3 regions of the Carboxydothermus ferrireducens DSM 11255 genome follow, and region 1 is predicted to be linked to each of the others. Evidence: riboswitches for the same ligand, from Rfam matches in the RefSeq annotation. Region 1 holds a riboswitch; each other region holds the start of a gene.

Region 1 (3,274 bases):
CTGAGCGGTAAGGAGGAACAAATTGTTTTTTATACTGTACACCGGCGGAAGGATGGTTCGCTATATCCCGTAGAAGTTCACCTGCAGCTTTTTGACTACCGGGGAGAAAAATTGTGCCTGGCCCTGGTTATTGATTTGACCGAAAGGAAAGCGCTGGAAGAGGAAAACAGGCGTAAAGAAGAACAGCTCCGTTTGATGTTAGAAGCCTTACCCAATCCTACATATCTCATTAACAGAGAACGACAAATAATTGCCTTAAATCAGGTGGCAAAGGAACGGGGAGCAGTAGTTGGCGATTATTGCTGGCACAGCATTCATCATTTAAAAACTATTTCTCCTGTTGAGCGTCAATTTTTTGAAAACACCGGAAAACCGCTGCCCGGTACCAAGTGTTATTTTTGCCGGACGGATGAGGCTTTAAACCGAAAGCAAAAAGAAAATTGCGAGGTAAATTTGGATGGTTTATTCTGGAATATCTGGTGGGTACCGATCGATGAAAACACCTATCTTCACTATATTATCGATGTAACAAAATATAAAAAAATGGAAGAAGAAATAAGGGAGCAAGAGGAATTTTTACGGCTTATTCTTGACAGTATGCCGGCTGGAGTTATGGTCGTTGATGCTAAAACTTTCAGGATTGAAAACGTAAACCTGGAAGCTGCTGCGATGATTGGAGCATCTCCGGAAGAGATTATTGGCAAAAGCTGCTTTGAAATATTTCCGGAAAGTAAGGGATTATGTCCGATTACAGCGGTAGGTCAGGAAATGGATTGGGCAGAGCGGATTTTACATAGAGTGGATGGCTCTCAATTGCCTGTACTTAAAATCGTTAAACGACTTAAAACTAAAAGCGGCGAAAAGTTAATTGAGACTTTTATAGATCTTACGGAGCGCAAAAAGCTGGAGGAACAACTTTACCGCTTATCCATTACCGATTATTTAACCCAGGCTTACAACCGCCGTTATTTTACAGAAATGTTAGAACGGGAAATAGAACGTGCCAAAAGGACTAAAATGCCCTTTGCGTTAATTATGTTAGATATCGACCATTTTAAGAATGTAAATGACCGTTTTGGACATGCTGCTGGCGATTTGGTTTTAAAAACCCTGGCAAATTTGATTAAAAACAGGATTCGTCAAACCGACTGTCTGGCCCGCTGGGGTGGGGAAGAGTTTGTGATTCTCTTACCGGATACTCCAGTGGAAAAAGCAGCAGGCTTAGTGGAAGAGTTGCGGGAGCAGTTAAGCATGCTGGAGATTCCGGGCGTAGGCCGGGTGACCGCCAGTTTTGGGGTAACTGGTTACTGTCCCGGAGATACGCTTGATACGTTATTAATGCGCGCTGACCAAATGCTGTATGCAGCCAAAGCTTCAGGAAGAAATTGTGTTCGTTTTTCCGAGAAATGTCCGGAAAGTTAAACCTTTCTTGCTGGTGCATAAACAACTTCGTGTAAACTCATAAACCGCTGTATACCGGACGGTACGTCCGGTGTTGTGAGAGGACTGGGGTTAATCACTCCTTCTTTATAGAAATTAAAAATAAACTTTTCACTACGATTCTGGTTTTTCCGGAGACGAACTTAAAATCTTAAACTGGGGGACCGTACTGCACGATATCGGACGAAAGCTTTCTGGGAACAAGGATAAGAAAGAAACCCTGGTAAAATCAGGGTTTTTATTAAGTATGCCAATATTAAAAAGATACAAATGGAAAATGTTATGTTATAATATTGCAAAACATGTCGAAAATGTCACATATTATAAATCATAACAAGATTCACCCTTTGACAATAGCAAACCCGGCGAAAGCCGGGGGCGCAAAGCTACAGGGGCTAAAGCCGTAAGGCTATGCCAGCCAGCTGCCAAAGGTGTGTTAGGGCTCAAAAATCCTCCGCCTTTTGGCAGGAGGATTTTAAATTTTCTTTTTTAGGTGCTTGAAAAACTAAAAAAGGAGGGTGGGGCTTTTGAGTATCAAGAAACTTTTATTTAGCACCGGTATTGCCAATATTCTTATTTTAGTAGTAATTTTTGCCTTTTTTCTTAACTATGTAACTGCAACAGATAAAGAACTTAACAAAATAATAAATGTTGAACAGGCTTTACTCATAAATTTAAACGAGATGTATGCCCAGGGATTGCAAACGGGCCAGGCAACAAGAAATATTATTTTAAACCCTAAAGATGAAAACGCCAGGAAAAACTATGATAAAGCTCATGAAGCATTTATAAAAGCCAATGAAGAAGCAATTAAATTAGCTTCAGGTACGATGAAACAAGATCTTGAAAAAGTAAGAACTCTCTGGGAAGAAGATCACCAGCTAAAGGTCGAAGCTCAAAAGCTTGCTATCTCTGGAAAAACCGCTGAAGCCGTTACCTTGCATGCCCAGAAGGAAACGCCTAAATGGCGCGTGCTTAAAGAAATTTTATTAAAAAAGGCTGAAGAACAAAAAAGCTTATTTAAAAAACATTTAGAAAAGCATGAGGAAAAAGGGAAAAAACAGAGCACTTTGATTGGCATAATTATTTTATTCAGTATTTTCTTATCAGTGCTAACGATGATTTTAACAATAAGAAAGGTTGCAAAACCCCTCACTGATTTAACCGCCAAGGTAGATCAAATAGCTAAAGGAGACCTGAGTGTAACCATCGATTACGATAGCAAAGATGAAGTAGGAATTCTTGCTTCCAGCATGAACGTTATGGTACAGTCCTTTAGTGAAATTGCGACCCAAATAAAGGAAAAATCCACTTTACTTACTAAAGAATCGGAAAATCTTTCGGCAACTTCCGAGGAGATGGCAGCATCAGCCCAGGAGGTTGCTAAAGCAATGCAGCAGGTTTCAGCTGGAGCTTCAACGCAGGCTCAGGATTTAACAAACATAGCAGCGTTAACTGAAAATACAGCAACTAAAGCCAATGCGGGTAAAAAAGAAATGGATAATCTCGTAAAATCCATCCAGCAAATAAAATCAGCGTTTGAGTTGGTAGTTGAAAAGATAAAAACTCTTGCCGCTTCAATCATGAATATAAACAATGTCACAAACGCCATAACCGAGATTTCCGACCAGACGAATTTACTGGCCTTAAATGCGGCCATTGAAGCAGTCCGGGCGGGTGAAGCCGGTAAAGGATTTGCCGTAGTAGCCGAAGAAGTCCGAAAACTTGCCGAGAAGTCCAAAAGTTCCACCGATGAAATTACAAAAATAATATTATCAGTACAAAACGATGCTAATGAAGTAATAAAGACCTCGGACAATGTTGATGCTTTTAT
Region 2 (3,274 bases), on a different contig from region 1:
TGCCGCAGCAAATGGGGTAATGGACCGGTTAAAGCCCTATGTCGAAAGTTTAGCTATTTATGCCACAGCCAATGGCGCCCATACCGATGCTATTCTGGTGACTAAAGATAAGTCTCTTGCCGAACAAATAAAAGATATCCAGGAACAAATTGATCGGTTTAACGATTATTTAACGAGAAAAGAAGAAGAACTCTGGAATAAATTTACCATGTTAGAAAAAGCAATGGCTGGATTACAGACTCAAAGTAACTGGTTAGCGGCACAAATTGGCTTACAGTCTGCTAAGAAATAATCGAGGTGAGATAAATGAATAACCCCTATGCTCAATACCAAACACAAAATATCGCTACCGCCCCGCCGGAAAAATTATTAATTATGCTGTATGACGGTGCAATTAAATTTTTAAAACAAGGGCTTAAGGCTTTGGATGAGAAAAAATACGATGATTTTAGCTATTATATCAGCCGTACGCAGGACATAATTTCCGAATTGATGGTTACTCTGGATATGGATTATGAAATTTCCAAAAATCTTTATCAGCTTTATGATTACTTTATGTACCGGCTAATTCATGGAAGTGTCAAGAAAGACCGCCAGAGTATCGAAGAAGTGCAAAAACACTTGGAAGAACTGAGAGAAGCCTGGGTTCAAGCGGCTGCTGCTAAAGAGAAAGCTACTATTTAAAGGATGATAATGGTGAAAACTTCTAAGGAAATTCTTAATGAGCTTAAAAGGCTTCAGGAAAAAATTACATCTTCAAAAGATGAATTGGTGATAACTGATGAATTCCAGAAAATAAATGAAAAATTTAAAAAATATTATTCGGGAGAAGAAGAGATTACGATTGAGGAAATTCAGGAATTATTACCGGTGTATGAAAAAACGATAAAGCTTTTAGAAGAGGAAAAGAAAAAAATTTTAACAGAAATTGAAAAAGTGAAAAGAGAAAAAAAGGTGATTAATTCATATTTAGCAAAAGGCTTTCAAGTGGAAGGTATTTTCTTAGATAAAAAACGTTAATTCCCCACAAAGGGGGGATAAATGGTGATTATACCCAATATTGACCCATTGTTTTTACAAAAATACCGGGAGCAGGTAAAGCCGAAAGTACCGGAGATAAAAAAGACTGCCGATGAAGTGCGGTATGAGCCGGAGTATGACGGAGAAAAGGAGTTTATCCCGAAGCTTGCGGCGGATGTGTTTCACCGGGTAATCAACTTTTTAAACCCGGCGCTGGAATTTGTTTATGATGAGCAGGAAGAAGTGGGGTATGTCATTGATAAGCTGAAAAACCGGGTATTAAAACGAGTTAGCTTAGAGCATTTAAAAACGGCGTTTACCGACCTGACCAAAACCATAGGGCTTTTGCTGGACGAGAGGGTGTAGACCCTCTTTTTTTGTTTTCGTTTTATATTGACAATTTTCGTTATTTTTTATAAGTTAATTTTTGTGAAAGATTTCCTCGAAAAGTTTGGCAAAACCGGCGAAAGCCGGCGACGCAAAGCTAAAGGGGCTAAGGCGGGTAACCGCTATGCCAGCCAGCTGCCGGGGGTAGGGATTAAAGCCTCCTTGGGCAGGAGGTTTTTATTTTTTGTGAAAGCAAAGATATCTTGCTGAATTTTTTTTGGAAAAAGTTAAAATAAAATTGAGAAGGTAAAGGAATTTAGCTCATTTTGTCAAATATATATAGAAAGTTATGAAAAAAGGGGAGAAGCGGATGGACCTTTTTGGAGGGGTTACCTACAACCTTTTGAAACTGGGGATTGATGCTGCGACAATCCGCCAGCAGGCGATTGCCCATAACATTGCCAACGTCAATACTCCGGGGTACCGGAAGGAAGTAGTGGTGTTTGAGGAAAAGGTTCAGGAATTTTTAAACCAAAAAAAAGGTAATTTTTCTTTAAAAACTACCCATCCTCGCCATCTAACTGCTAAAGGGTTCAGTTTACCTTTTGCAGAAGTTAAGCGAGAAACTTCTACTGCCATGAGAATTGACAAAAATAACGTGGACATCGAAACGGAAATGGTAGATTTGGCTTATAACCAGCTTTATTATGAAACGGCTGTGGAGCGGTTAAAAGGCACCCTTGCTTCTTTAGAAATGGTGATTACCGGTGGAAGGAGGTAAGTGTAGATGGCATTTTTTAGTTCTTTCCAAATAACCGCTTCGGCCCTTACCGCCCACCGTTTATGGCTGGATACGATAGTGGATAACATTGCCAATGCCAACACTACCCGGACGCCTGCAGGTGGTACCTACAATCGAAAAGACGTGGTTTTTGAGGAAATTCTGGAGGCGAAGACCGGGTTTAAAGGCGGCGGGGTCAGGGTCAGTCAGATTGTAGAAGATACCAAAACTCCCTACCGCTATGTCTTTAACCCTAACCATCCCGATGCGGATCCCAATACCGGTTTAGTAAAATATCCCAACGTTAATATCAACGATGAGATAGTAAATTTACTGGCTGCTCAGAGGGCGTACGAAGCCAATGTTACGGTGTTCAATACGGCTAAAGCCATGTATGCGAAGGCTCTCGAGCTTAGCCGTTAGGAGGGGTTATTATGGAGATTACCGGCATTTCTTTTTCCAAAACTATCCTGCCTAATAATTCGGCACAATCAACAAAAACTTTAGATTTTGAAAAGAAACTTGCTGAGGCTTTAGATAAAGTTAACGAAAAACAGCTGAAAGCCGAGCAAGTGACCCAGGATTTTTTAGCCGGGAAAGTGGATGATATTCACCAGGTTTTAATTTTGGCCCAGGAAGCTAAATTGAGTTTGGAATTAGCGGTGGAGGTTCGCAACAAAATAGTTGAGGCCTATCAGGAAATTAGCCGGATGCAGATTTAATCATGGACGGAATAGGGGGAAATAAATGGATTTTCAGAGCCTCCTGGCAAGTATAAAGGAACGTTTCCAAAATTTAAGCAGCTTTCAAAAGCGGGTTTACGGGATTTTACTACTTACGGCGGTACTGTCATTGTTGCTCGGGTATATTTTTTTGGGACGGCCCAGTTATACTCCTTTGGCTACCGGTTTAGATGCCAAAGAAGCGGGAGCTATTGCGGAAAAGTTGAAGGAATGGAAAATAAATTACAAGCTTGGCGATGAGGGGACAACGATTTTGGTTCCCAAAAGTCAAGTTTATGAGGCCCGGATTAAACTGGCCAGTGCCGGGGTGTTAGAAACAAACAGCGGTATTGGCTTTGAGTTATTTGACCAGACCAAGTTAGGTGCCAGTGATTTTGAAAACCAGGTTAACTACCAGCGGGCG
Region 3 (3,274 bases), on a different contig from region 1:
TATAGAGGGCTTTTATAGCTTAAAATCTCTTTCTCAATGAAACTTACAGAAGAGCCACAAATAATTAAAAAAAGTTTGGTATCTTTTAAATAATGATCTATTAAATTTTGCAGAAGAGATGGAATGCCTTTATTGGAATTAACTATATAGGGAAATTCATCAATAACAACAACCAAACGTTTATCTTTCGCCTGTTGTGCTAAAAAAAGAAACGCTTTTTCCCATGATTCAAATCTGCTTACGAATCCATCAAGGCCAAAATAGGATAATATTTTATCTGAAAAAGATTCTAGAGCAATTTTATCATTGTATTCTTCAGCAACAAAAAATATCGACGGCTTATCTTTACAAAATTCGGTTAATAATGTAGTTTTCCCCACACGTCTTCTGCCATACATAACTATAAAATGAAATTTGTTTTCGTTGTAAAGTTTATTTAAGGTTTTAAGCTCATATTGTCTGCCAATAAACATTAAATTCACCTCGCTAACTTATGAGTTACTAACTTTAAAGTTAGTAATTTTAGAGTTAATAAAATTATAACACAACATTTTTAGTATATCCAAGTATTTGTTCATTATACGTGTTACAGCTCAAAGCAAACCCCCGCTTTCTATTTTCATAAGCAGGGGCAAATTAAAAACAATTTGAAAGCACTGCTCTTAACTGCAGTGCTTTTTTAATCTTTAAATTATAAACCAATCATTCCATATCCCGCTTCTTTCTCTTTGTTTCCAGTAATATAATCTATATTTTCTTTCAGAAGCTTCACTATCTTTCTATCAACAATTTCCTTCGCTGCCATATCGGTTAATATATCTAAAGCTTCCTTCACATCCAGTGCTTCCCGGTAAGGCCGTTTCTCAGTTAATGCCACCCACTTATCAGCCACCGCAATAATCCTGGAAGGAACACATAACTCATCTCCAGAAAGCTTAAAGGGATATCCCTGGCCGTTTGGCTGCTCGTGGTGGTATCCTGCCCACCTGGCCAAATCTTCAAATCCAGAAATTTTATTCAGCATATGATAGGTAAAGTAAGGATGAGTTTTTATTAATTCAAATTCCACGTCGGTTAAAGGCCCGTTTTTTTCTAAAATTTTATTTGGAACTCCAAGTTTTCCAATGTCATGAACGAGTCCGGCAATTTCTATTAATGTCGTTATTTCTGTAAGTCCTGCAATTTCGGCAAGCTGCCTGCTTAAAACAGCAACACCTAAGGAATGGGTGCTTGTAAAAGGACTTTTGGCGTCAATAATATAGGCAAAGGGAAGTACTAAAAGTCTTAGTTCTTGTTCCCCAGCTATAATTCTTGCTTCAGGTCTTAATTCCTGAAGTCTTTCTTCAATATAATGCTCATCAAGGTCAAACCAGAAGCTTTCCTTCTTAGAAATCTCTAAAAACGCTTCTACAACTAATTCGTTGAAAAGTATATTTGTATTTTTAGTTAAGTAACGTTCTATCTCACTGCGCTGGAGCAACGCAAGACTTCTTTGTTTAAGAAGTAATTCAATCTGATCAGCAACAAAAATAATTTGGCTTAAAAGGTAATTGGTTTTATATCGTTCTTACGGCGGATAACCTATAAATTTACGGTGGTGCAGTCTGATTACTTCAGCTACTTCCCTATAAAAAATGGTACATCTTTTAAAAGTTTATAACCCAGCTCTGCATGTTTAGTATCGTATTTATCAATTGAAGATATATCATCCACATTCATCAATCGAGCTCCTGCAGCTAAATCATGAAGATATGCTGCCCAAAAAAGTGTTTCGTAATCTTTCTTTTCAAGCTTTAGCTTATTACCAATAGTTGCAGCAATATAGGCTACTCTTTCATGGTGGTGGGCAAATCTTTCTTTTGTAAACTCTAATGCTCTTGTCAAAGCAACAACTACATCAGTTAAATCAACTGTATACATTCCCTCTACCTCTTTTCATTGCATTTTTGCATGAAAAAATCTCCCTCCTGCCGTAAGGCATAAGGGAGATTTTAGTTTTCTACCTTAAACTTTTTAATCAACCTTTATGCCTTACATTAGGCAGCTGGCTGGCATAGCCTTACGGCCTTAGCCCCTGTAGCTTTGCGCCCCCGGCTTTCGCCGGGTTTGCCTTTGTCGAATACAAGTACTACAAAATTCTTTGCTCTTTTGCTGCAAATAGCAGTACATTAAGTGCTTCCTAAATTACTGCAAAAATACAGTCTTGTTTTTTCCACTGTTTTTGGCACGATAAAGAGCTTCATCAGCCCTCTGAATAATTTTCTCCACACTATAATTGTCTTCTTCTTCTAAGACGGCAACACCAAAGCTTGCTGTAAGTTTAATCTCAATATTTTTCCGGCTCAAGTGGAACATACGTTTTTCAACATCCTCACGGATTCTCTCCGCGATTTTTACTGCCATATTTTCATCTACTTTGCTTAAAAAAATTACAAACTCTTCTCCCCCAAATCTTGCAACAAAGTCGTATTTACGGCACATATTTTTTAAAACACCGGCAAACTCTCTTAATACCTTATCTCCTGCTTCGTGGCCATAATTATCATTAATTTTTTTAAAATCATCAATATCAATCACAATAATACCCACTTTTTCCTGTAACCTTTTACTCCGAGCCAGCTCCGATTCCGCTCTTTGAAAGAAAGCTCTCCTGTTGTAAACTCCAGTTAAAAAATCATACTTTGCTAATTTCTTCAATTTTTCTTCATACAATTTAAAAGGTGTAATATCTCGTTCAATCCTTACCACACGGTAAATCTCTCCCCTGTTGTCTTTTACCGGGAGATATTTAGCAGATATCCACCGCACTTTACCTTTCTTATCTATTATCCTGAACCTCGACGTAAAAAACCCAAATTTCTTTATTCTCGTTAATACATTTTCAGCATTTAAAAACTTTTTAAATTTTTCCAAATCCCTGGGATGTACTATTTCATCTCAGTGATTAGTGTTCTCTTTTGTTTCATTTACAGTAAAACCGTAAATCTTTTTAAAAGCCGAATTTTCATATAAAACTTTTCCTGTTCTTAAATCTTTAAGAATTAATATTTCTTCGACATTTTCTGTAACTTGCTCCAAGATAATTTCCCGCTCTTTGTTTTCGGTTATATCTGTAAATACAGTCACCACATATCCCTTTTCCGGGCTGAAAACATTTATTTTATACCATCTGTTACAGTTTTCAAAATAATGTTCAAACTGTTTTTCGCCGCCGTTTGCAGCAATGCTGCCGCATAACTTAATCCAGTTGAATTTATCACTCTCAAATTCTTTT

Evidence for each region. Region 1 has a riboswitch for cyclic di-GMP ahead of CARFE_RS16785 (methyl-accepting chemotaxis protein). Riboswitches for the same ligand answer to the same signal wherever they lie in the genome.
Region 2: linked by a shared signal. The riboswitch ahead of flgB (flagellar basal body rod protein FlgB) and the one ahead of CARFE_RS16785 (methyl-accepting chemotaxis protein) in region 1 are both predicted to bind cyclic di-GMP.
Region 3: linked by a shared signal. The riboswitch ahead of CARFE_RS0112090 (HD domain-containing protein) and the one ahead of CARFE_RS16785 (methyl-accepting chemotaxis protein) in region 1 are both predicted to bind cyclic di-GMP.

Annotation. Positions count from the first base shown of each region.
Region 1 is NZ_KE386562.1:66,685-69,958, forward strand. It holds gene CARFE_RS15820 (diguanylate cyclase) at 1-1,422, shown strand, start outside; cyclic di-GMP riboswitch class I at 1,786-1,870, shown strand; gene CARFE_RS16785 (methyl-accepting chemotaxis protein) at 1,968-3,274, shown strand, end outside.
Region 2 is NZ_ATYG01000014.1:29,666-32,939, forward strand. It holds gene fliD (flagellar filament capping protein FliD) at 1-292, shown strand, start outside; gene fliS (flagellar export chaperone FliS) at 307-684, shown strand; gene CARFE_RS0105915 (hypothetical protein) at 694-1,020, shown strand; gene CARFE_RS0105920 (hypothetical protein) at 1,042-1,386, shown strand; cyclic di-GMP riboswitch class I at 1,464-1,550, shown strand; gene flgB (flagellar basal body rod protein FlgB) at 1,718-2,128, shown strand; gene flgC (flagellar basal body rod protein FlgC) at 2,135-2,551, shown strand; gene fliE (flagellar hook-basal body complex protein FliE) at 2,563-2,850, shown strand; gene fliF (flagellar basal-body MS-ring/collar protein FliF) at 2,876-3,274, shown strand, end outside.
Region 3 is NZ_ATYG01000048.1:1,824-5,097, forward strand. It holds gene CARFE_RS0112080 (ATP-binding protein) at 1-473, opposite strand, end outside; gene CARFE_RS0112085 (HD-GYP domain-containing protein) at 692-1,480, opposite strand; gene CARFE_RS0112090 (HD domain-containing protein) at 1,618-1,920, opposite strand; cyclic di-GMP riboswitch class I at 2,037-2,121, opposite strand; gene CARFE_RS15135 (GGDEF domain-containing protein) at 2,185-2,748, opposite strand; partial or broken gene CARFE_RS16870 (PAS domain-containing protein) at 2,755-2,931, opposite strand; gene CARFE_RS0112100 (PAS domain-containing protein) at 2,938-3,274, opposite strand, start outside.